Regions from separate parts of the Thermoanaerobacter sp. X514 genome, predicted to be linked through region 2. Evidence: riboswitches for the same ligand, from Rfam matches in the RefSeq annotation. Region 2 holds a riboswitch; each other region holds the start of a gene.
What was found. A riboswitch is a leader RNA that binds a small molecule or an ion and turns the genes downstream of it on or off. The one in region 2 is predicted to bind S-adenosylmethionine.
Positions count from the first base shown of each region.

Region 1 (7,793 bases), 520 kb from region 2:
AATATTACACTTATCTGTCATAACCACTTCATAAAATCTACCTTTTCTATGAAGTCCTAACACCTCATTACCTTCTTTATCTTTTCCAAAAGTATATTCCATTTTATTCCTATAACCATGCTCTTTAGGACTTTTCACAATCCTTAAAAATTCATAATCTCTTATTCCCTCTTTTTCAAGAAGCTTCTTTACAATATCTTCTTTTATCTTAAGTTGATCTGAATAATCAACATTTTGATAAATACAACCACCACAATCTCCAAAGTGAGGGCAAAAGCTTTGCTTCTCCAAAGGAGAATTCTCCATTACTTCCACTATTTCGCCTTCTACCATATCCTTTTTTACTTTTTTAACTTTTGCCTTTATTATTTGCCCCAAAAGTGCTCCTTTTATTTTTACTTTTTTCCCCTCAAAATAGCCTATCCCAAATCCACCAAATTCCATGTCTTTTATCTCAACTGTTATAATATCATTTCTTTTCACTCTCATTCCTCCTTCGCTATTTAGATTATACCTCTTTTTTCTCAATAATTCTAATATAATTCACTAAAATGTTTTTATCAAAAAATAAAATAACCTTTACATAATTTTAATAAAGTTGTACACACTTTTGATTGTTTTTTTATTGTATCACAAACATATATACAAGAATATTATATTAGTAAATATACAGATTTGGGAGGTTTAAAAATGTACGACTATAATCCTTATGTGCAGGATTATGCTTTTCCTCCTCTAAAGCTTGCACAGGCTTATGTGCCTTTACAGAAATATGTATCTCTTTATCCTCCGGAAGAAGCCATTAAAAAAGGCACTGTTTTTCCTGAACTTGATATGCCTTATGTAGGCGAAAAAATGAGGTGATAAAATGGATGGCAATCAAATATCTTTGCTTAAGAAAATCATGGAAATAGAGTTTACCTGTATAGATTTGAATCTATATTTAGACACCCATCCCGATGACCAAAAAGCCCTTCAAGACTATAACTATTATTCCAACCAATTGTCTATGTTGAAACAACAATATGAACAATTTTACGGGCCCTTGATGGTTTTTGGTCATTCACAAAGTCAATATCCTTGGAAATGGGTAGATGACCCATGGCCTTGGGAAATAGAATATTGAGGAGGACTTTGCTATGTGGGTTTATGAAAAGAAACTACAATATCCTGCTAAAGTATGCAAACCAGATGTAAAAATGGCAAAATACCTCATCGCCCAATATGGAGGCCCTGATGGAGAATTGGCAGCCGCTTTAAGATATCAAACTCAGCGATTCGTCATGCCTACAGGAAAAGCAAAAGCAGTTTTGACAGACATTGCTACAGAAGAATTAGCACACCTTGAAATAATAGCAACTCTTGTTTTCAAGCTTTTAAAGGGAGTACCAGTAGAAATATTAAAAAGAGAAGGATTAGGGGAATACTATACAGAACATGATAGAGGCCTATTCTATGCAGATACAACAGGAATGTTATGGACCGCCGCCTATATCCAGGCTAAAGGAGATGCAATCGCTGATCTACACGAAGATATGGCAGCCGAAGAAAAAGCAAGAGCAACTTATGAACATTTAATAAATCTCACAGATGACCCTTGTGTAAAAGATACTCTAAGGTTTTTGAGAGAAAGGGAGATTGTACACTTTCAAAGATTTGGAGAAACTTTAGTACAGGTAAGAGAATATATGGAAAGTAAAAAATTCTTTTAAAAAAGTAGATGTATGTCTATTGGCATACATCTACCCATTTTCCTTCTACTATTTTATCAAGGTCTTCGACTTTTATGGTAGCAGCAGCATTTGTATCACCAGCTGCAGGATATACTACCTCATAATTTTTTAAAGACACATCATAATATACTTCAACCGGATTTTTCAGCCCATAAGGACAAACGCCACCAACAGGATGCCCTGTAACTTCTAACACTTCTTCTGGGGATGCCATTTTTGCTTTTGTTTTAAAAGTATCTTTAAATTTTTTATTGTCTATTTTTCTATCCCCTGCTGTTATAATCATAATATATTTATCTTTTAATCTAAAAAGCATAGACTTTGCTATTTCCCCAGGAGTTACCCCTAAAGATTTAGCTGCTTTTTCCACAGTGCTTGTATCTTCAAAAATTTTTATTTTAATATCATATCCTTTCTCTTTAAAAAACTCTTTCACCGCTTCTACTGACACCTCTACACCACCTTTAAATACCACAAGTTTTACATAAAAGAGCATTTTTTAAGAAAAACTTATCAGCAATTTTAACTGCATCTTGAGCCGTTTTTCCGTAATAATCTGCTCCAATCTTATAGGCATATTCCTCAGTCAAAACAGCCCCGCCTACCATTATTTTCACATCAGTATTTGCTTTAAGCAGTTTGATAATTTTCTCCATATTAAACAAAGTTGTCGTCATCAAAGCACTTAGACCTACTAACGGTGCCCCTGTTCGCTTTACTTCCTCTAATATCACTTCTCCTTTGACATCTTTTCCTAAGTCAATTACATCATATCCATAGTTTTCAAGCAAAACTTTTACTATATTTTTTCCTATATCATGTACATCTCCTTCAACTGTAGCAAGTATTATTTTGCCTTTAGATACTGAACCTTTTGGAAGCTTTTCCTTTATTATCCTAAAAGCATTTTGCACCACTTCTGCAGAGCTCAAAAGTTGTGGCAAGAAATATATGCCTTTTTCATATCTATCTCCCACTTCTTTTAAGGCAGGAATTATTATGTTATCAACTATAGAAAGAGGCTGAACTTCCTTCTCTAAAATATTTTTTACTATATCTTCTACTCCTGATTTTTTACCTTCTAAAATTTGGATATAGAACTTTGACTTTAAATCTTCTTCCTGAATTTTTTGCTGTTCTTTTTCTTTACCTTCCTCTTTTTGCCTGTTACCATATATTTTTAGATAATTTACACTGCCTTTATCTTTATTTAGTAAAACCATTGATGCCCTCAAAGTGTCCATCATGGCTTCATCGCAGGGATTTATAATAGCAGTAGTAAGCCCATAAGATGCTGCCATTGCTAAAAAAGTAGAGTTTATCAACCTTCTTTCAGGTAAACCAAAGGAAACATTGCTAAGTCCCACAACAGTATTTGCTCCTAACTCTTCTTTAGCCAATTTTATCGCTTCTAAAGTCTCAATTGCGGCCTCCTGCTCAGAAGAAACCGTCAGCACAATACAATCTATCAATATGTCCTCTTTAGGTATGCCATACTCTTCCGCTTTTTTTATAATTTTTTTCGCATTTTCAATTCTTTCATGCCTATCTTTGGGAAGCCCTTTATCTCCTACAGTAAGTCCTACAACACAAGCTCCGTATTTTTTGACAATAGGAAGCACTTCTTTTAAACTTTCCTCTTTTGCACTTACAGAGTTGATTATGGGTCTACCTCTTAAAATTCTTATAGCTTTTTCTACAGCTTTAATATTAGTGCTATCTATTTGAAGAGGAATGTCTACCACATTTTGTATTTCAGAAACTACTTTAGGAAGTAATTCTTCTTCGTTTACCCCAGGAACTCCCACATTTACATCCAATATTTCCGCTCCGCATTTTTGCTGTTTTATAGCTTCCTCTACTGCTAAACTCACATTTCCCGCCAAAAAAGCCTCACTTAACTTCTTTTTTCCAGTAGGATTTATACGTTCCCCTATAACCCTTAAAGAATAATCGTGGCCTATGAAAACTGTTTTTGTATTGGAAGCTACAGCTGTAAATTTGTTGACTTTGACTTTTGGCTTTAAATCTTTTACAGCTTTTTTAACAAGTTTTATATAGTGAGGAGTAGTACCGCAGCACCCTCCCACTATAGATGCTCCTTTTTCAACAAGAGAAGGAAAGAAACTAGCAAATTCTTCTGGTTTTAAGTCGTAAACTGTTTTGCCGTCGCGAATGACAGGCATACCTGCATTAGGTTGTGCAATAATAGGTATGCGAGAAACTTGAGACATTTTTTCCACTACACTTACCATTTTATCGGGACCTGTCGAGCAGTTAACGCCAATGGCATCTAATCCTAACCCTTGTAAACTAACTACTACAGTTATAGGGTCTGACCCCATGAGAGTCCTTCCATCTTCTTGAAAAGTCATTGTACATATAACTTTCATGTTTGAATTCTCTTTAGCAGCAAGAATGGCAGCTTTTGCCTCCAGCATATCTGACATTGTTTCAATTAAAACAATATCTGCTCCCGCTCTTTCTGCAGCTATAACTACTTCTTTAAAAACATCATAAGCTTCGTCAAAAGTCATGTCTCCATAAGGGGTCAAAAGTTCTCCAATAGGTCCTATAGAAAGTGCCACAGGTTTATCTTTGGAAGCTTCTTTGGCAATTTTGACAGCCTGAGTGACAATATTGAAAACCTCATTTTCCAGTCCATATTTTGCTAATTTTATCCTGTTAGCGCCAAAGGTATTTGTCTCAATCACATCCGCTCCTGCTTCTATATAGGACCTGTGGATATCAAATACTACTTCTGGATGGGTTATATTCATATATTCGGGACACTCTCCAGTTTTTAAACCCCTCTCTTGAAGTTGTGTCCCCATTGCTCCATCAAAAACAATCACTCTATTTGAAAGTTCTTTAAAAATGTCTAACATTTTTAACCTCCATTTAATTCATCTGTACGTTATTTTCTGCAAAATCACAGACTAAATCATCGACTCTTGAAATTATTTCTAACACAACATTTGTACTCCCTAAAGGCATAATGTGAATTCCTGCAACTTCACTGCGTATCCGCTTTATAAACTCTACAGCTATGTTTATTCCCTCTTCTCTTCCTCCATCCTTTAGCCTTTCTAAAACTTTTTCTGGAATATCTATACCTGGCACTTTTTCATTTAAATTGACTGCCATTTTATAGCTTTTAAGAGGTAATATGCCTATCAAAAGTGGTACATTGAAATTTTTAATCTTTTCAATAAACTTAAATAAAATTTCCTCATCATAAACCGGTTGTGTTTGAATAAATTCTGCCCCTGCCTCTATCTTAACTTTAAGCTTCTCTAGTGCTTCATCCCTTAAATCATTTGGATTTGCAGTCGTACCGGCGCAAAATTCTGTTGGGGAATCTAATTTATTTCCATTGTAATCATAACCTCTATTAAAAGCACTGATAATCTTTAAAAGCCCAATAGAATCTACATCATATACCCCTTTAGCCTGAGGAGTATCTCCACGGGAAGGGTCATCTCCTGTCAATGCAAGTATATTTCTCACCCCTAATGCATAAGCTCCTAAAAGCTCTGACTGAAGGCCTATCAGATTTCTGTCTCTACAGGTCAAATGAAAAATAGCTTCAATGTTTAAGTGGTCTTGTAAAAGGTGAGCGACTGCTATAGGACTCATCCGCATATTCGCCATAGGACAGTCCGTTATATTTAAGGCATCTACAATGCCTTTTAATTTTCTCGCTTCTTCAATAGTTTTCGTTATATCTACCCCTTTTGGCGTAGAAATTTCTGCTGTCACAACAAACTTCCTTTTCTTAAGTTTAGTACACAAATTTTCATTTTTCAACATCTACATCGCCTCCATTTTTAAAAATAAAAAAGTCTCTTCGCCAAAAGAAGAGACACCAAAACTCTCTCATCTTTCAGCGAAACGCTGCTGGAATTGGCACCAAGACGCATATAAAATGCCGGTTGCCGGGTTTCATCGGGCCAGTCCCTCCACCACTCTCGATAAGAGATTTTAAAGTATTAAATTGTTAAACTATTTAAGCTATATGATACTATGGATTAACTCCTATGTCAATAGAAATTTTTTTGTCCCTCTCTAAAGATTTTGCAGGCTTTTAACTTTTTTAAAATAAATCTGTAAATTTTTTATGTTATTTGCTATACTATAATTGTAAAGAATATAAATTTTCGAGAAAGGAATGTTTTGAATGTTCTCATCTCTTATTTTTGGTATCCTTTCTATTGGATCAATTATACTTTACGGTTTAATCTGGTGGAAAATTTTTGATAAAACTGGTTATGGAGGAGCATATGGTCTTTTGATGTTTATACCTATTGTGAATTTTATAATGCTTTTAGTATTAGCATTCACTGAGTGGCCCGTACATAGATATAAAAATTATTGAGCAATAACACTGTTTTTATTTTTAATACTTGTGCAAACACTTGCATAATGATTTTTTTAATATTATAATATACTTAACACTTGGAAAATGAGGAGGTTTAATATGGGTAATGAAAAATTACCAAGAGTAGCCTATTTCTGCATGGAATATGGCTTACAGTCAGATTTCAAACTATATGCAGGTGGCTTAGGCATTTTAGCAGGAGACCATCTAAAAGCTGCAAAAGAGTTAGGTATGCCTTTAGTAGGAATAGGCATACTGTGGAAACAAGGTTATACAGAACAACATATCGGTGAAGACGGATACCCCTATGATGCCTATCGCAATTACACACGTAAGTACGACTTTTTAAAGGACACTGGAGTAAAGGTAAAAGTAAAAATAAGAAATAGAAATGTGTATTGCAAAGTATGGTTGATAGACAACTTTGACAATGCTCCTCTGTATTTGCTTGACACAGATATACCAGAAAATGGGGACAGATGGATAACAGGTCAACTTTATGGATGGTTTGGTGAAGAAAGAGTTGCACAGGAAATAGTATTAGGCATTGGCGGAGTAAGAGCTTTAAGAGCTTTGGGAATTGATGTTGATGTTTATCATTTTAACGAAGGGCATGCAGTATTAGCAGCCATTGAGCTTATAAAAGAAAAAATGGAAAATCAAAATATGAGTTTTGAAGAAGCATGGAAAGCCACAAGGGAAGAAGTAGTATTTACAACCCATACCCCTGTTAAGGAAGGAAACGAATCTCACGATTTAGAACTTCTTATGTATATGGGTGCAAACAATGGCCTTTCAATTGAGCAAATGGCCCAAATTGGTGGCGTTCCTTTTAATATGACAGTCGCAGGTTTGAGACTTTCTCGCATTGCAAACGGTGTCTCAAAACTTCACGGGCAAACTGCAAACAGAATGTGGCAGCATGTTGACAACAAAGCACCTATAATCTCCATAACCAATGGTATTGACAGAAATACTTGGGTAGATAAAAGGATAATAGAAGCCTACAACAAAGGTGAAGGGCTCCTACAAACTCACAATATTTTAAAACAAGAATTAATTGATTTTGTATATCAAAAAACAGGAGTTAAATTAGACGCTGATAAACTTTTGATAGGTTTTTCAAGGAGAGCTGCTCCTTACAAAAGAAGCGATCTTATATTTACCAATGACGAAGTTATAGGTGATTATTTAAGGTCTAAAAAAATTCAAATGGTGTTTTCAGGAAAAGGTCATCCATTAGATGACGTGGGTAAAAAAATTGTCGCAAAATTAATAGAGATGACAAAGAAATATCCTGAAAGCGTAGTATTCTTAGAAGATTACGATATGACAATAGGAAAAATGCTTACTCGAGGCACTGATGTGTGGTTAAACAATCCAAGAAGACCATTAGAGGCCAGTGGTACCTCCGGCATGAAAGCCGCCATGAACGGAGTGTTAAATTTAAGTATTTTAGATGGATGGTGGCCAGAAGCTTGTATAAACGGAGTAAATGGCTGGCAATTTGGGGATGGTTTTGAGTCTGACAACATAGAAGAATTAGACAAACACGACCTTGAAGCACTCTATGACGTCCTTTTAAATAAAGTAGTTCCAACCTACTACAATGATAAAGCGAAATGGGAAAACATGATGAGAGAAAGCATAAGGACGACTTATGAAGCTTTCTCAGCTAA
Region 1 covers NC_010320.1:1,249,154-1,256,946, reverse strand. The annotation lists gene rlmD (23S rRNA (uracil(1939)-C(5))-methyltransferase RlmD) at 1-489, opposite strand, end outside; gene TETH514_RS12305 (spore coat associated protein CotJA) at 691-864, shown strand; gene TETH514_RS06150 (spore coat protein CotJB) at 869-1,126, shown strand; gene TETH514_RS06145 (manganese catalase family protein) at 1,140-1,712, shown strand; gene TETH514_RS06140 (YbaK/EbsC family protein) at 1,729-2,229, opposite strand; gene TETH514_RS06135 (homocysteine S-methyltransferase family protein) at 2,198-4,621, opposite strand; gene TETH514_RS06130 (methylenetetrahydrofolate reductase) at 4,635-5,546, opposite strand; SAM riboswitch class I at 5,610-5,714, opposite strand; gene glgP (alpha-glucan family phosphorylase) at 6,214-7,793, shown strand, end outside.
Region 1: it holds a riboswitch for S-adenosylmethionine, as region 2 does, so the genes downstream of both, TETH514_RS06130 (methylenetetrahydrofolate reductase) here and TETH514_RS08905 (methionine ABC transporter ATP-binding protein) in region 2, are expected to answer to the same signal.

Region 2 (7,793 bases):
CAGCACAAAAACTCCTAAAAAAGCTGGTATTAAAGAATACATAAAAACCGCCTTATAATTCCCTTTGTAAGAAGTCAAAAAATAATAGGCTAAAGCAATTCCAATCGTTGCCCCTAAGGTATCCAATGCTCTATGAAGTCCATATGCTCTTCCGATCTTATCTTTATCTACAGCTTCAGCAATTAAAGCATCTCTCGGGGCTGTTCGTATTCCTTTTCCAAATCTGTCACTAGTTCTACCTAAAAACACCCATCCCCATGAAGTAGCAAAATACAAAAACATTTTTCCTATAGTGGAAAAAGAATATCCAGCTATAGCTAAAGGTTTTCTTTTACCTACTTTATCAGATATGTACCCTGAAAAAACTTTAAGTATGCTAGCTAAACTTTCTGCAAAACCTTCAATGATACCCACTATTGCCGGGCTTGCCCCCAGTTGAGAGGTGAGAAAAAGTGGAATCAAAGGATATACCATTTCAGTAGATATATCTGTAAGAAGACTTGTCAACCCCAAAATAATTACATTTAACAATTAAAATGCCTCCCTTCACTCTTTATTATTTTCATAAACCAATGAAGCAAAATATTCAAAGTCTCGACTGGCTTTTTCTAATAAATCCTTAACCTCTTTTTTCATTTCACACTCAAACACATCTCTTTGGGCTACTTTTTCAAACCACTTATATAACTTATTCAACTCATCTTCATTTTCCTCTAATTCTGCAAAAGTAAAATTTTTTCTTGCTATCTCTTTTTCAATCTCTTTAAAAAACTCTTCACATTGTTCCTTTATTTCACTATATTCTTCCCTCCTTTGATGATTAAATTGTTCTATCACATCCTTCTCTATTTCTTCATCAAGGGCCACTACTTCAAAGGCTTTAAAATCTCCTCCAAAGCCTTTAATTTCATCCTTTAGCTTCTCTATTTCTTTTAAAAACCTTTCCATGTAAGGCACAATACATACAGACTGTTGTAAATACAAAGCGCCAATTTTTTTTATTCTTCTCCATATAGTAACCCTAGCTGTTGACGAATCACTTGGGACCTTATACACAAAAAGTAACCACTTCAACTTTCCACCTCCTCTATCTTTCTTTCTCTTGCTTTTCAATTTTCTACTTATGGCAATTAAACTTTAATTCCTATTTTTACATCTTGTTTTATTGTAACAAATGTTACAACTAAAATCAATACAATCAATTTTTCACTATTAAACCCTTCGATTTCATGGTATACTTTTTATATACAATAAAATCTGGAGGTTATACTATGGCTTTGGACGGCATAACTTTACATGCAATAATAAAAGAACTAAAAGAAGAAATTATTGGTGGAAGAATTGATAAAATATATCAACCTGAAAAAGAAGAATTAATCTTTATAATACGAAATAAAGGTAAAAACTATAAACTGCTATTGTCTGCTAATGCAAATTATCCAAGAATATATCTTGCAGAAGAAAATAAAGAAAATCCTGCTGAGCCTCCAATGTTTTGCATGCTATTGAGAAAATTTCTTCAAAGCGGCAGGATAATAGATATAAAACAAGTAGAATTTGACAGAATAGTAAAAATCGACATAGAAACAAAAGACGAATTAGAAAATCAAACAATTAAAACTCTAATTATTGAAATAATGGGAAGACACAGCAATATCATATTAATTGACAAAGCTACTCAAACGATAATAGATAGCATAAAAAGAGTATATTCCGATATGAGTAAAGTAAGAGAAGTACTACCTGGGAGGCAATATGTCTACCCACCACTGCAGGAAAAGTTAAATATAAATAATCTCTCGCTACCTTCTTTTAAAGAAGCTGTTAATAACTACAAGTCAAAAAAAATTGAAAAAACCTTAGTAGATATTTTACAAGGATTTAGCCCCACTTTGGCAAGAGAAGTTACTTTTAGATGTAATATATCTGACAGATTTGTAGAATCAATAGAAGATGAGCAAATTGAAAATCTATATCAAAACATAAAAAAAATATATGAAGATGTTTTAAGCTTAAATTTAAAACCTTGCATTGCCTTTCAGGAAAATGAAGTAATTGACTTTTCTTGTATTGATTTATCTCAATATATTACAAAAACTTTTTTCCCTACAGTGAACAAAGCTGCTTGTAAATTTTTCAGTGAAAAAGCAAATATAGTAAATTTGCAAGTAAGGTCCTCGGATTTAAGAAAAATCATCAACAACAATTTAGAAAAACTTTATAACAAATTAGATAAACTTCAACAAGAATTAAACGAAGCAAAAAATGCTGACACTTTTAGACTTTACGGCGAACTTATAACAGCAAATATGCATTTGTTAAAAAAAGGAATGGAAAGCTTCAAAACCATAAACTATTACACTGGTGAAGAAATTGAAATACCCATTGACAAAAAATATTCCCCTTCAGAAAATGCACAAAGATACTTTAAAAAATACAGCAAGTTAAAAAATGCCAATAAAATAATAGAAAAACAAATATCCGATACTCTTGAGGAAATAACTTATTTAGAAGGTCAACTAGTGAACTTGGAAAATTGTACATTACCATCAGAAATAGAGGAAATAAAAAATGAACTGTCTGAACAAGGGTATATACATAAGCAGCAAAAGAAAAAAATATCACGGCAAACTCTTTCTCAACCGTTACATGTAGTATCTTCAGACGGTTTCGACATATATATAGGGAAAAACAACACTCAAAACGATTATCTAACGTTAAAATTCGCAAATCCTAACGATATATGGCTTCACACAAAAGACATGCCAGGGTCTCACGTCATAATCAAGACAAATAACAAACCTGTGCCTGAAACAACTCTTATTGAAGCTGCAAAATTAGCCGCCAAATATAGCAAAGCGAAACATTCTTCAAATGTACCTGTTGATTATACCTTAAAAAAATACGTAAAAAAACCTTCTGGCGCAAAACCAGGTTTTGTAATATATACAAGCCAAAAGACCCTTTATGTAGACCCAGAGTAAGATGCTTTTTAGGCATCTTACTTCTTATTTTAAAGGCACACTAAATATAGGAATATATTTTCTTCTATTTTCTTGTATAACACTCTCATACAAAAAAACTGTATCTACTAAAATTGCTCCTTTTTCTTGTTTTTCAAAAAGACTATTTACTTCTTCTATGTCAATGCTTAAACGTATGTCTCTGGCAATGGTAATGTGGGAAGTAAACTTTCTTTTATCTTTTTCAAAGCCAATTTTATATAATTCCTCATCTATATTGTCATGCAGTTTATTAAGAAAGGAATTTTCTTCTGTACCTACCCACAATACTCGCATATCGCCATTTCCCTTAAAAAATCCTACTTTGTCAAATTTTATATAAAAGGGACTAATATCTTTTACTGCTACTTCAAGAGAGTCTTTTATTTTCATTACACTTTCTGTTTCTATTTCCCCTAGAAATTTTAAAGTAATATGGAAATTATCTTTATGAGTCCATCTTCCTTTTATCGTATAATTTTTTAACTCTTCCTGAAAACTTGATAATTTCCCTATTGATTTTTCATCTAAATCAATTCCAATAAACGTTCTCATAGCACTCCTCCTTTTTTCTATTTCCATGGAAATAATTGTATTAAAACTTTCATTGTCCTCCTCAAAATTATAGCAAATAGAAGCAAAAAAAATCCATCTCAAATAGACTATTGCTATATTTTTCTTGCCTCTGTTTCTGTTAGCTTTATGATTTTTTAAATAACTTACATCATGACTTTTTTAACCTATTGACAAATGTTTATGTTGATGTTATTATCTAATTAAATTGCTAAAGTGAATAATAAAATAAAAACTCTTATCGAGAGCAGGTGGAGGGACTGGCCCGATGAAACCCGGCAACCGGTGGCCGAAAGTTTTAAACATGCGGCTGCACGGTGCTAATTCCTGCAGAACGTTGAGTTCTGGCAGATAAGAGGATTTAAAAACCTCTTCGTACTGTCAGAAGAGGATTTTTTATTTTTATTTTGGGAAAGGAGGCTTTTCTTTGATCTATATTAGAAATCTTACAAAAGTTTATCATTCAGCTTCAGGAAATGTTAGGGCTTTGGAAGACGTCAACCTCAACATAGAAAAAGGCGATATTTTTGGAATTATAGGTCTGAGCGGTGCTGGAAAGAGTACTCTCCTGCGCTGCATAAATATGCTCGAAAAGCCAACTTCCGGTTCAATTGAGATAGATGGTGTTGAAATGACTCGGCTTTCTCCCTCTGAATTAAAAGAAATGCGAAAAAAAATAGGCATGATATTCCAGCATTTTAATCTGTTATCATCCAGAACTGTCAGAGGCAATGTGGCTTTTCCTTTGGAGATTGCCGGGCTGGACAAAAGGACAATCGATAAAAAAGTAGAAAATCTTTTAGAGCTCGTGGGGCTTTCCGACAAGGCCGACAACTATCCTTCTCAGCTTTCAGGCGGTCAAAAACAGCGGGTAGGTATAGCACGAGCCCTGGCTAATGATCCGAAAGTTCTTCTTTGTGACGAACCTACTTCAGCGCTGGATCCAGAAACAACTCTTTCTATTTTAAATCTTTTAAAAGATATAAATAGGGAGCTGGGAATCACCATAGTTCTCATAACACATGAAATGAATGTCATTAAACAAATTTGCAATAAAGTAGCAGTTATTGAAAAAAGTCGTGTGGTAGAACAGGGACCTCTTATTGAAGTATTTAAAAAACCTCAAACAGAAACCGCACGAAATTTTTTGAAATCTGTAACTTTATCAGAAATGCCTAAGGAATTAAAAGATAGGATTGAAAACTTGTCCCACGAACACTTGGAAGGCAAAATTATTAAAATTGCCTTTTTCGGCGAAATTACAACAGAACCTGTCATATCAAACATTATAAGAAAATTTGATGTTGACACCAATATTCTCTATGGAAACATTGACCACATCCAGGGTATGCCCTACGGTACTCTTATAGTTGAGCTAAGAGGCAAAAACGGTGAAACAGACGCTGCTTTAAAATATCTAAAAGATTTGGGACTCGACGTGGAGGTGATTGAAAATGTCTGAAACTATAAACTTGTTGCTGGTTGCCACATGGCAAACTATTTACATGGTGGCGGTGTCAACGTTCATAGCAACGATTTTCGGGGTACCCCTCGGAATCCTGCTGATGGTAACCGACAGGAATCAGATACTGCAAAACGAACTTTTAAACAAAATACTAGGCACTATTGTAAATATTTTTCGCTCTGTGCCTTTTGTAATACTTTTAATCGTGCTTATACCTTTTACACGATTGCTTGTAGGGAAAGCTATAGGGACCACCGCAGCGATTGTTCCCCTTTCGGTAGCGGCTATTCCCTTTATGGGAAGGCTTACCGAAACAGCATTAAGAGAGGTAGACCGCGGTATCATTGAAGCAGCCCAGTCTATGGGAGCTTCACCCCTTCAAATCATAACCAAGGTGCTAGTCCCCGAGGCTTTACCTTCAATAGCCGCAGGGATTACCATAACTACTATAAATTTAGTGGGATATTCTGCCATGGCAGGTGTTATAGGAGGTGGTGGGCTAGGAGATTTAGCAGTAAGATATGGATATCAGCGATTTATGCTCGACATTATGCTTTATACCGTAGCAATTTTGGTAGCTATGGTACAGCTAATTCAACTCATAGGAGATGTACTAGTAAAACAGCTGTCAAAAAATCGGTAAATTTTACTTTTTTAATAAAGGAGGAGATTGATGTGAAAAAGTTCTTAACTACACTTTTATTACTGAGCCTTCTAACAATTTTTATTGCGGGATGCGGAACAAAACAAGGACCCACTTCCGACAAACAAACCCAAAACCAGGGCGTATCAAAAACAACCATCAAAGTAGGAGCTACTCCAGTGCCCCACGCCCAAATTTTAAACGTCGTAAAACCCCTCCTCGAAAAAGAGGGAATTACTCTAGAGATTGTAGAGTTCACAGATTACGTGCAACCCAACCTAAAGCTAGCTGAAAAAGAATTAGATGCTAACTATTTCCAGCACATCCCTTATCTTGAAGATTTCTCAAAGGAGCATAATCTTGATTTAACATATATTGCTAAAGTTCATATCGAACCCATGGGTATATACTCCCAAAAAATCAAAAACCTCAGTGAGTTAAAAGAAGGCGCTACCATTGCCATACCCAACGACGCTACCAATGGCGGAAGAGCTTTGCTACTGCTGCAATCAGCTGGAGTAATAAAATTAAAACCAGATGCAGGTATTAAAGCAACAGTAAATGACATTGTCGAAAATCCTAAAAAAATTAAGATTTCCGAGCTGGAAGCCGCTACTCTGCCAAGGGTACTGTCAGATGTAGACGCAGCGGTAATAAACACCAACTACGCCTTGGAAGCTGGACTTATACCCACTAAGGATGCTCTCTTTATCGAATCAGCAAATTCCCCTTATGTCAATGTACTGGTGGTCCGCAAAGGCGATGAATCTAGGCCTGAACTTAAGAAGTTAGCCGAAGCCTTAAATTCTCCAGAAGTTAAAAAATTCATTGAGGAAACATATAAAGGTGCTGTCGTACCCGCCTTTTAAGCAGGAGGTGATTTTATTGTCAGAATCTGATAAAACTATCGGTGTCATCGCTGGTACACCAGTAGATACTCAGATGGGAGTCGATTTTATAAGAAAAAAGGGGCTTGAAGCGGTGGGAATCCCTGCTGCTTCAAGCCCCGATGAACAAAACATGCTCCAGTTCTTAAAACCTGATGCTCTCACCCAGAAGGTAATCTCTATTATAGGCGATTTCCAGAAGCAAAACATAAGAAAGGTAATGATTTACTGCAATTCTCTTTCAGCTGCAATAGACCTTGAACTTGTAAAACAAAAGTACCCTGATACCAATATTGTAACACCACTTCAAGTATACCATAGCCTGGCGTCAAGATATAAGCGGTTGGTAATCTTGGCTGCCAATGGCCAGTCCTTGAAGACTATAGAAAAAATCTTTTACGAAAATAATCCTACGATTCAAATCATCGGGGTCACTACGCTTCCAGTAATAAGGGCAATTGAAAATCTCGAAATTCCAGAAATCATCATTGATAAATTTAATCTTGCCGATTTAGTCCCTAAAAACTTCAATGCAGAGGGGCTGGTGCTAGGCTGCACCCACCTACCTTATTTGAAAGAAAAACTTGAACAAAAATTAAACGTACCTATCATTGACCCAGCAGAAAAAATGCTGGCTGAACTCTTTTTGTGAGATTAAAAACACTTGAGCATCAATTTCCGGAGATAAAAACAGAAAAGAGGTAGCCCATTTTAAAAACAGACTACCTCTTTTAAATATGTATAAAATTTTACCGGCAGCGACCTACTCTCCCGCGAAAGCAGTACCATCGGCGCTGGAGGGCTTAACTAGCACCCCAGCCGGTCTTGCGACCGTCTGGGGGCCCCTTGTGGACCGTGTTCGGAATGGGAACGGGTGTTTCCCCTCCGCTATCGCCACCGGAAATCTAGACCCTCAAAACTGCACAAAGCCTTATCGGTCAAGTCCTCGACTGATTAGTACCGGTCAGCTAAGAGTGTTTCCACTCTTACACCCCCGGCCTATCTACCTCGTAGTCTTCGAGGTGTCTTACCCCTCTCGGATGGGAAACCTAATCTTGAGGCGGGCTTCACGCTTAGATGCTTTCAGCGTTTATCCCTTCCGAACTTGGCTACCCAGCTGTGCACCTGGCGGTGCAACTGGTACACCATCGGTTCGTCCACCCCGGTCCTCTCGTACTAGGGGCAGTGCCTCTCAAGTTTCCTACGCCCGCGACGGATAGGGA
Region 2 covers NC_010320.1:1,768,940-1,776,732, forward strand. The annotation lists gene TETH514_RS08885 (MFS transporter) at 1-531, opposite strand, end outside; gene TETH514_RS08890 (Chromate resistance protein ChrB) at 547-1,074, opposite strand; gene TETH514_RS08895 (NFACT family protein) at 1,272-2,984, shown strand; gene thpR (RNA 2',3'-cyclic phosphodiesterase) at 3,009-3,557, opposite strand; SAM riboswitch class I at 3,811-3,933, shown strand; gene TETH514_RS08905 (methionine ABC transporter ATP-binding protein) at 4,003-5,037, shown strand; gene TETH514_RS08910 (methionine ABC transporter permease) at 5,030-5,683, shown strand; gene TETH514_RS08915 (MetQ/NlpA family ABC transporter substrate-binding protein) at 5,716-6,552, shown strand; gene TETH514_RS08920 (aspartate/glutamate racemase family protein) at 6,569-7,222, shown strand; rRNA gene rrf (5S ribosomal RNA) at 7,321-7,472, opposite strand; rRNA gene TETH514_RS08930 (23S ribosomal RNA) at 7,505-7,793, opposite strand, start outside.

Region 3 (7,793 bases), 770 kb from region 2:
TGTACTATTGAAGTTGCTATTAAAAGCAAAACTAAAGCTACTATGTACCACACGGTCTGTCAACTCCTTCTCCACTGCAATTTCAGCTAAAAATATTATTCCCCCAAAATTGAGATTTTAAAGCATAAAAATAAAAGCTCGCATACGCGAGCATTACACAACTATTCTTCCCAAACTTTTATATCTCTAAGCCACTTAGGATAATAATTTTTAACTACCCCTTTTGCAATTCTGCCCCATCCCGCAGGAAACCCTTCTATAGTAAAAAAAATCCATCCGTCTTCTAAGTCCAATTCAAAAGTTTCACCTTTTAAATATTTTTCCCTTTGTTCTCTTTCAAGTTCCAAAAGTCTTTTAGCTTGGAAAGTTTTAATTCCCATTGCCAACCAGTGAGAAGGCTCAAACCTGTTTTTCTTAAGCTCTCCTAACTGCCAACCGTATCTGTATACCTTTATATTACTCAAATCCGGTAAACCCTCTGGTACATGGTAAACAAAATCATTATGCACTTCAATATTTAGATTATCTAAGTCTAAATTAAGATATTTATCAGCAAAATCGTAAAATAGTTGTAATTCTTTTTGCTTTTTTCTGCCTTTTGTTTTTTTAAATCTAGAGTCTGGCTCTTCTTCCTCTTTTTTTCTCAGTTTCGCAATAAAATGTCCTTCTCCTCTCACCTTATGTGGCCATAATCTCATGCATTTTTTTAAATCTTCAGGACCTTCAACCCATTCGGGATGCCCTCTGTCAAAGAATTTGCTCATTTCACTTTCTTCAACTTCAAACTCCGGATATTCTTCTAAAAAATTTTTTATAACCCCTTCGTTTTCTTCTGGCGAAAAAGTGCAAGTAGAATAGACTAAAATACCTCCTGGCTTTAATAAGGATACTACATTTCTAAGTATATTTTTCTGTGTAATAGAACAACTCATGACATTATTTAAAGACCAAATTTTCCTTGCTGTAGGGTCTTTTCTAAACATTCCCTCTCCTGAGCAAGGAGCATCTACCAAAATTTTATCAAAATATCCTTCAAATGCGGTAGCCAACTTTTCAGGAGTTTCATTTGTTATGACAATATTTCTTATTCCCATTCTCTCTACATTTTCCACCAGTGCTTTTATTCTTTTTTTATCTATTTCATTAGCAACAATTATTCCTTCATCGCCAATTTTCGTAGCTATGTGGGTGGTTTTACCTCCCGGCGCTGCACTTACATCGAGAATCTTTTCCCCCGGCCTAGGGTCTAATACCTCCACAACTGCCATCGCTGTCGGTTCTTGAATATAGTAAAGGCCTAAAATATGGTACAAATGGTTGCCCGCCTTTTCTTCTTTATCATAATAAAACCCAGTTGGGCACCAAGGAATTGGGGTTATCTCAAAAGGAACAATTTTTTTAAACTCTTCTACACCGATTTTTAATGTATTCACTCTTAAGGCTTTTTGAGGCTTTTTGTCGTATTCCTTTAAAAAATCTTCATACTCTTCTTTAAGTAATTGCTCCATTCTCTTCAAAAACTCTTTTTTTACTGTAATTTTCATCTTATTACTACCCCTATCTTATTGATTGAATAATATATTGACAACTAATCTTTTAGATTACTAATAACTTTCCCATTATTTTCAGCTGATAATAATATTTTATCCAAAATAACCTGGTCTTTGTAGGCTTCCTCAAAAGTGGGTGTCTCACTAAATTCAATTTTACCCTCTACAATATTTGTAAAAAAATTTATAAGGCTTGCCATGTGTAAATCTACCATCCATCCAAGAGAATATTTTTCTGGAGGATATATTGACTCCACATACTCGCTAAATTTGCTTTTTGTATCGTAATCGCCAATTATTTGGACATTCTCTTGCTTTTTATATAATACAGCATAACGAGGATGTTTTGTAGATATTTTTATTGAGCCCTTTGTACCGTATATTTCAAATCGAGTCTCCTCCTCAAGGTCGGCAGATATCCTTGAAGCTTCGATGCTTCCCCATCCTCCATTTTTCATTTCCACTTCTACATTTGTCCAGTCATCTACATCCACTTCTTCATAAATTTCAGAGCCTTTGGATACAGGCCTTTTTTTAAAATATGTCTTAGAATTTGCTCTTAAAGACTTTATTTCTCCCATCATAAATCTTACTGCATCCACAAGGTGTATCCCCATGTCAACTATTGCTCCACCGCCAGAAGTGGCTTTTTTCATTTTCCAGGACATAGGCCTTTTAGGGTCCATATATCCTGAATGAAGCATTAAAGCTTTAAAATTTAAAATTTCACCTATTTCTCCATTTTTTATCATATCTCTTGCCTGGTTTACAGCAGGCATAAACCTATACATTAAAGCTGTTTGATGTATTATCCTTTTTTCTTTTGCCTTTTCCATTATTTCATAGGCTTCTTTGCCGTTAACTCCTATTGGCTTCTCAAGATATAATGGAATGCCTTTTTCTATCACTTTCATCGCCTGTTCATAATGAAGGTAATTAGGGGTACATATGTCGACAGCATCAAGGTCGCCCTCTTCCAACATTTCTTCAATACTTTTTACACCTTTTTCAAAAAAATGTGGTATATCTTCTATGTTATTCTTGTACACAGGTCCAAGTTTCACTTCAAAAGGAAGGTTTTTAAATATCAAAGGCATTGAAAAACAAGCTATAGAATGGATTGTCCCAATAAAGCCAAGCCCTACAAAACCAAGTTTTATTTCTTTTTTTGACATCAAAATCACCTCTTTTTAAAATTCCGATATATTAATTATAACATTAATAAAGCATAAAAAAGAACAACCCCTTTTAAAAGGGACTGTTCTTTTACAATTATACACAAACCATTTCTTTATTGTATGTTTCTTCTATAAAATCCGAAATAATAGGTCCAATCTTATCTATATCCACCAAAAAAGAGTCATGACCTTGCATTGAAGATATTTCTTCAAATTTGCCACACCCTCCTGAAGCATTAAGTTTTTTAATGAAATCCCTCATGTACTTAGAAGGAAAAATCATATCTGTATCTATCCCTATCATGAGTATTTCCGCTTTAATCCTTTTAAGTGCCATCTTCAAAGAACCATAAGGCTTCGTAATGTCATGTTCATTCATAGCCCATAAAATATATAAATATGAATTTGCATCAAACCTGTTTATAAAAGACAAACCATGATAGTTGAGGTAATTTTCCACTTCAAAATTGTTTTCATCTCTTAACCTATCAAATCTATAGTCAAATAAATCGCCACTTTTGTAGGTTATCATTCCCAGCATTCTGGCAGTACTCAATCCTTTATCAGGTTTATGGGGCTTATCATAGTAATCACCGCCGTAAAAATGTGGGTCATTTAGTATGCATTGTATTCCTACATGATTATACGCAATATTAAGAGGAGTAAGCTTATAATCAGCAGCTATGACAATAGATTTATCCACTAAATCCGGGTATGTCACTGCCCACTCTAAAGCCTGCATTCCTCCCATAGACCCTCCAATAGCGACTTTTATCCGGTCTATGCCAAGATAATCTAGAAGAAGTTTCTGCACTCTCACCATGTCTCTTATATTAATTTTTGGAAACCTTAAACCGTAAGGTTTTCCTGTTTTAGGGTCTATAGAAGAAGGGCCTGTCGTTCCATAACAACTGCCAAGAAAGTTAGAGCATATGACAAAATACTTATCTGTATCAATATACTTGCCCGGACCAATTAAAGGGTCCCACCAGCCCACGTTATTTTTCCCAGGATGCATACCTGCTGCATGGGCACTGCCACTTAAAGCGTGTTCCACAAGTATCACGTTATTTTTTTCTTTATTTAATTTTCCATAAGTTTCATAAACAATAGTAAGTTCATCAAAGCTATATCCACTTTCTGTAGTGAATATATTTTTCCCTTTTAGTGTAACCTTTTTTTCCTCAACTATCATCTACATCAACCTTTCCTTATCTATTCTTGCGATGCATAAAGGGCATTATCAAGGTCTTCTAATATATCTTCTATGTCTTCCAGCCCTACAGAAAGTCTTATCATATCCTCCGTAACACCAGAAGCTAACTGTTCTTCTTTTGATAACTGCTGATGGGTCGTGCTGGCTGGATGTATAACCAAAGACTTTGCATCCCCTATATTAGCAAGATGAGTAAATAATTTTAAACTCTCTATAAACTTAATGCCTGCTTTTAATCCGCCTTTTATGCCAAAAGTCAAAACTCCTCCTTGCCCTCTTGGCAAATACTTTTGTGCCAAAGCATAATAGGGACTTGATTTAAGTCCTGGATAATTCACCCACGAAACGTAGGGATGAGAAGCTAAAAACTCTGCAACTTTTAAAGCATTTTGACTGTGCCTTTCCATCCTAAGAGATAGAGTCTCTAATCCTTGTGCGAATAAAAATGCATTAAATGGACTCAAAGCAGTACCCAAATCCCTTAAAAGCTGCACCCTCGCTTTTACAATATAAGCTGCTTCGCCTACATCTTTTACATACCTTATACCATGATAACTTGGATCTGGTTCTGTAAGTTCTGGAAACTTTCCATTGTCCCAATTAAATTTTCCAGAATCTACTATAACTCCACCTATAGAAGTCCCATGTCCACCTATAAATTTAGTCGCCGAATGTACCACTATATCAGCCCCAAACTCGATAGGCCGTGCAAGGTAAGGAGTTGCAAAAGTATTATCTACAATGAGAGGAATTCCTGCAGTGTGGGCAATTTCTGCTATTTTTTCAATGTCAGCCACGTCAATCTTTGGATTGCCAATAGTCTCAACGTACAAAGCTCTTGTGTTATCTGTTATTTGACTTTTAAAGTTTTCAGGATTGCTGGGGTCCACAAACTTAAAATTTATACCAAACTTTTTCAAAGTAGTCGCAAAAAGATTATAAGTCCCTCCATAAAGATTGGTAGAAGATACAATCTCGTCTCCTACTCCTGCGATATTAGTAACTGCCAGCGTTATAGCTGCTTGACCTGAAGATACAGCAAGGGCACCTACCCCACCTTCTAATGCAGCTATTCTTTTTTCAAAAACATCAACAGTAGGGTTCATCATTCGAGTATATATATACCCTTCTTCTTTTAAGGCAAAGAGGTCTGCAGCATGTTGTGTACTTTTAAAAGCAAAGGAAGAAGTTTGATATATAGGAAGTGCTACAGCTCCCGTAGTTGGGTCAGGCTCCCACCCTTCATGAATTGCCAAAGTTGAAAAACCATATTTTTTAGACATAATCTTTATCCCCTTTCATCAAATATAAATATTTGATTTCTAAATTACTCCTACCAAATCTTCAAATTCTTTTAACTGTAACTCATCTATATCCTCTTGTAACACTTTAAAAATTGCTTTTAGTTCTCCAATTTTTTTGTCATTTAGCTTTTCTACAAATACATCAATATTTGTCTTTAATTTAATTACAGCAGCAAATGTGTCATTTTCGTAAGAGGACTCTAAGATTAAAGCTTCTTCTCTTTTAAAGAAATTCAAAATCTTTTGTAGATTTAAAATATCTCCTTTATGCATTTTGAGTCTTATATAAAACGTATCTGTAAAGCTTCCTTGACGAACTGGAAGAAGCTTTGCTGCATCATTATCTTTGATATTATAATTTAACAGTATATCAATTAAATCCGCGACAACTGCATCTCCAGTAGGAAGCTCTCCTGCCCCTTTGCCCACAAATACATATTCGCCAAAACTATCTCCTTTAAGAATAACAGCATTATTTACGTCGTTTACCCTCGACAAAATATTGCTTTCCTCAACCAAAACGGGTTCTACTCCTGCAAAAACACCATTTTCTATCTTTTTTCCCCATGCAAACAATTTTAATTTATACCCCCATTCAGTGATATAATCTAAATCTTCTCTTGCAATCCCATCAATCCCACTTCTCCTTATAGAATTTACCGGCACATTTACATTAAATACTTTGCGCATTAGAATAATCAGTTTATACAGTGAATCAAAACCTTTTACATCATAATCGGGATTTGCTTCTGCATAACCTAATTGCTGAGCTTCTTTAAGTGCTTCTTCATAACTTTTTCCTTTAGTAGACATTTGCGTAAGAATGTAGTTAGTAGTGCCGTTTACTATACCTCCTACAAAATCTATTTCATCTGTGATTTTTAATCTATCAATTTGATGAAGTATAGGTATTGCTCCTCCAACACTTGCTTCGCATTTTAAAAACACTCCATTTTTTTTTGCTGTTTCATTTAAATCTTCCCCATGTTTAGCCATCAATTCTTTATTTGCAGTGATTACATGCTTCCCTGAAGACAAGGCTTCCTTCACATATTCGTAAGCTGGAGAAATACCTCCTATTGCTTCAATAACTATTTTTATCTCTTTATCTTTCAAAATTTCTTCAGCATTTTGGGTAAGTAGTCCTTCTACCTTCACTTTCCTTGGCTTATTGAGATTTTTCACGAGTATCTTCTTTATCTCAGGATAAAACCCTGTACTCTCCCACATATGACCTCCTCTTGAAGTTATCAATTTATATACTCCTGTTCCTACTGTTCCAAGTCCTAATAATCCGATTTTTATTTTCATGTCACACCTCCAAATAAATTTTTAGGCCCTCTTCTCAATGAGAAGAGGGCCTAATAATCCGCCACTCCTCTCATCTCTCAGGTTAGAATAATCTAACCTGCAGGATTTGGCACCAGACGCATATAAATGCCGGTTGCCGGGTTTCATCGGGCCAGTCCCTCCACCACTCTTGATAAGAGGTTTGTGTGTAATATATTCAATTTTGCATGTTGTAATCTATGTTATCACTTTGAAACTGTAAAGTCAAGAACTTTTTTTGTACTCTTTCTTAAATTTTTTCTAAATTTTAATATACGCCGATTTTTTTTAGTGGTATAATAATATTGTATAATATTTATACTCTATCGATTATAAAAATTTAATATTTGCCACATGGGGTGCCGGCGTAACCGGCTGAGAAAAAGGTGTTGCCTTTTAACCCATCGAACCTGTTAGGTTAGTACCTGCGTAGGGATGTGGTCATCTGCCATGGCTATAATCCCCATGGTTTATTTATTTTTTAAGGAGGTTTTTATTATGACACAATTGGAATACGCCCTTTCAGGCATTGTCACAAAAGAGATGAGAATAGTTGCAGAGTATGAAGGAGTAGACGAAGAATTTATTTTAGAAGGAGTTAAAAAAGGAGAAATAGTAATACCATCAAACATCAACCACAAAAACCTCATTCCCAAAGGCATAGGAAGGGGTTTATCGACAAAAGTAAATGCCAATATAGGAACCTCTGATGCATACCCTGAAATTGAAAAAGAAATTGAAAAATTAAATGTTGCTGTAAAAGCTGGAGCAGATGCGGTAATGGATTTAAGCACAGGGGGCGACATTAACCAATCTCGTAGAAAAATACTTGAAAATTCCCCTGTCCCTGTAGGCACTGTCCCCATGTATCAAGCAGCTGTAGAATCTATATCCAAATACGGTAGCATTGTAGCTATGCCTGAAGAATTCATTTTTGAAGTTATAGAAGAACAAGCAAAAGACGGGGTTGATTTTATTACAGTCCACTGTGGTCTAACATTTGAATCATTGAAAAAGCTTAAAGACAACGGCCGAGTGATGGATATAGTAAGCCGCGGTGGCTCCTTTACAATTGCTTGGATGCTCCATAACGACAAAGAAAATCCTTTGTATAAACATTTTGATAGGCTCCTTGATATTGCTAAAAAATATGACATAACTCTAAGCTTAGGAGATGGACTGCGTCCAGGTTGTCTCGAAGACGCTACAGATAGCG
Region 3 covers NC_010320.1:994,474-1,002,266, reverse strand. The annotation lists gene TETH514_RS05010 (GH36-type glycosyl hydrolase domain-containing protein) at 1-53, opposite strand, end outside; gene TETH514_RS05005 (RsmF rRNA methyltransferase first C-terminal domain-containing protein) at 162-1,544, opposite strand; gene TETH514_RS05000 (Gfo/Idh/MocA family protein) at 1,589-2,725, opposite strand; gene TETH514_RS04995 (homoserine O-acetyltransferase) at 2,823-3,923, opposite strand; gene TETH514_RS04990 (homocysteine synthase) at 3,944-5,227, opposite strand; gene TETH514_RS04985 (homoserine dehydrogenase) at 5,267-6,559, opposite strand; SAM riboswitch class I at 6,627-6,738, opposite strand; TPP riboswitch at 6,923-7,030, shown strand; gene thiC (phosphomethylpyrimidine synthase ThiC) at 7,076-7,793, shown strand, end outside.
Region 3: it holds a riboswitch for S-adenosylmethionine, as region 2 does, so the genes downstream of both, TETH514_RS04985 (homoserine dehydrogenase) here and TETH514_RS08905 (methionine ABC transporter ATP-binding protein) in region 2, are expected to answer to the same signal.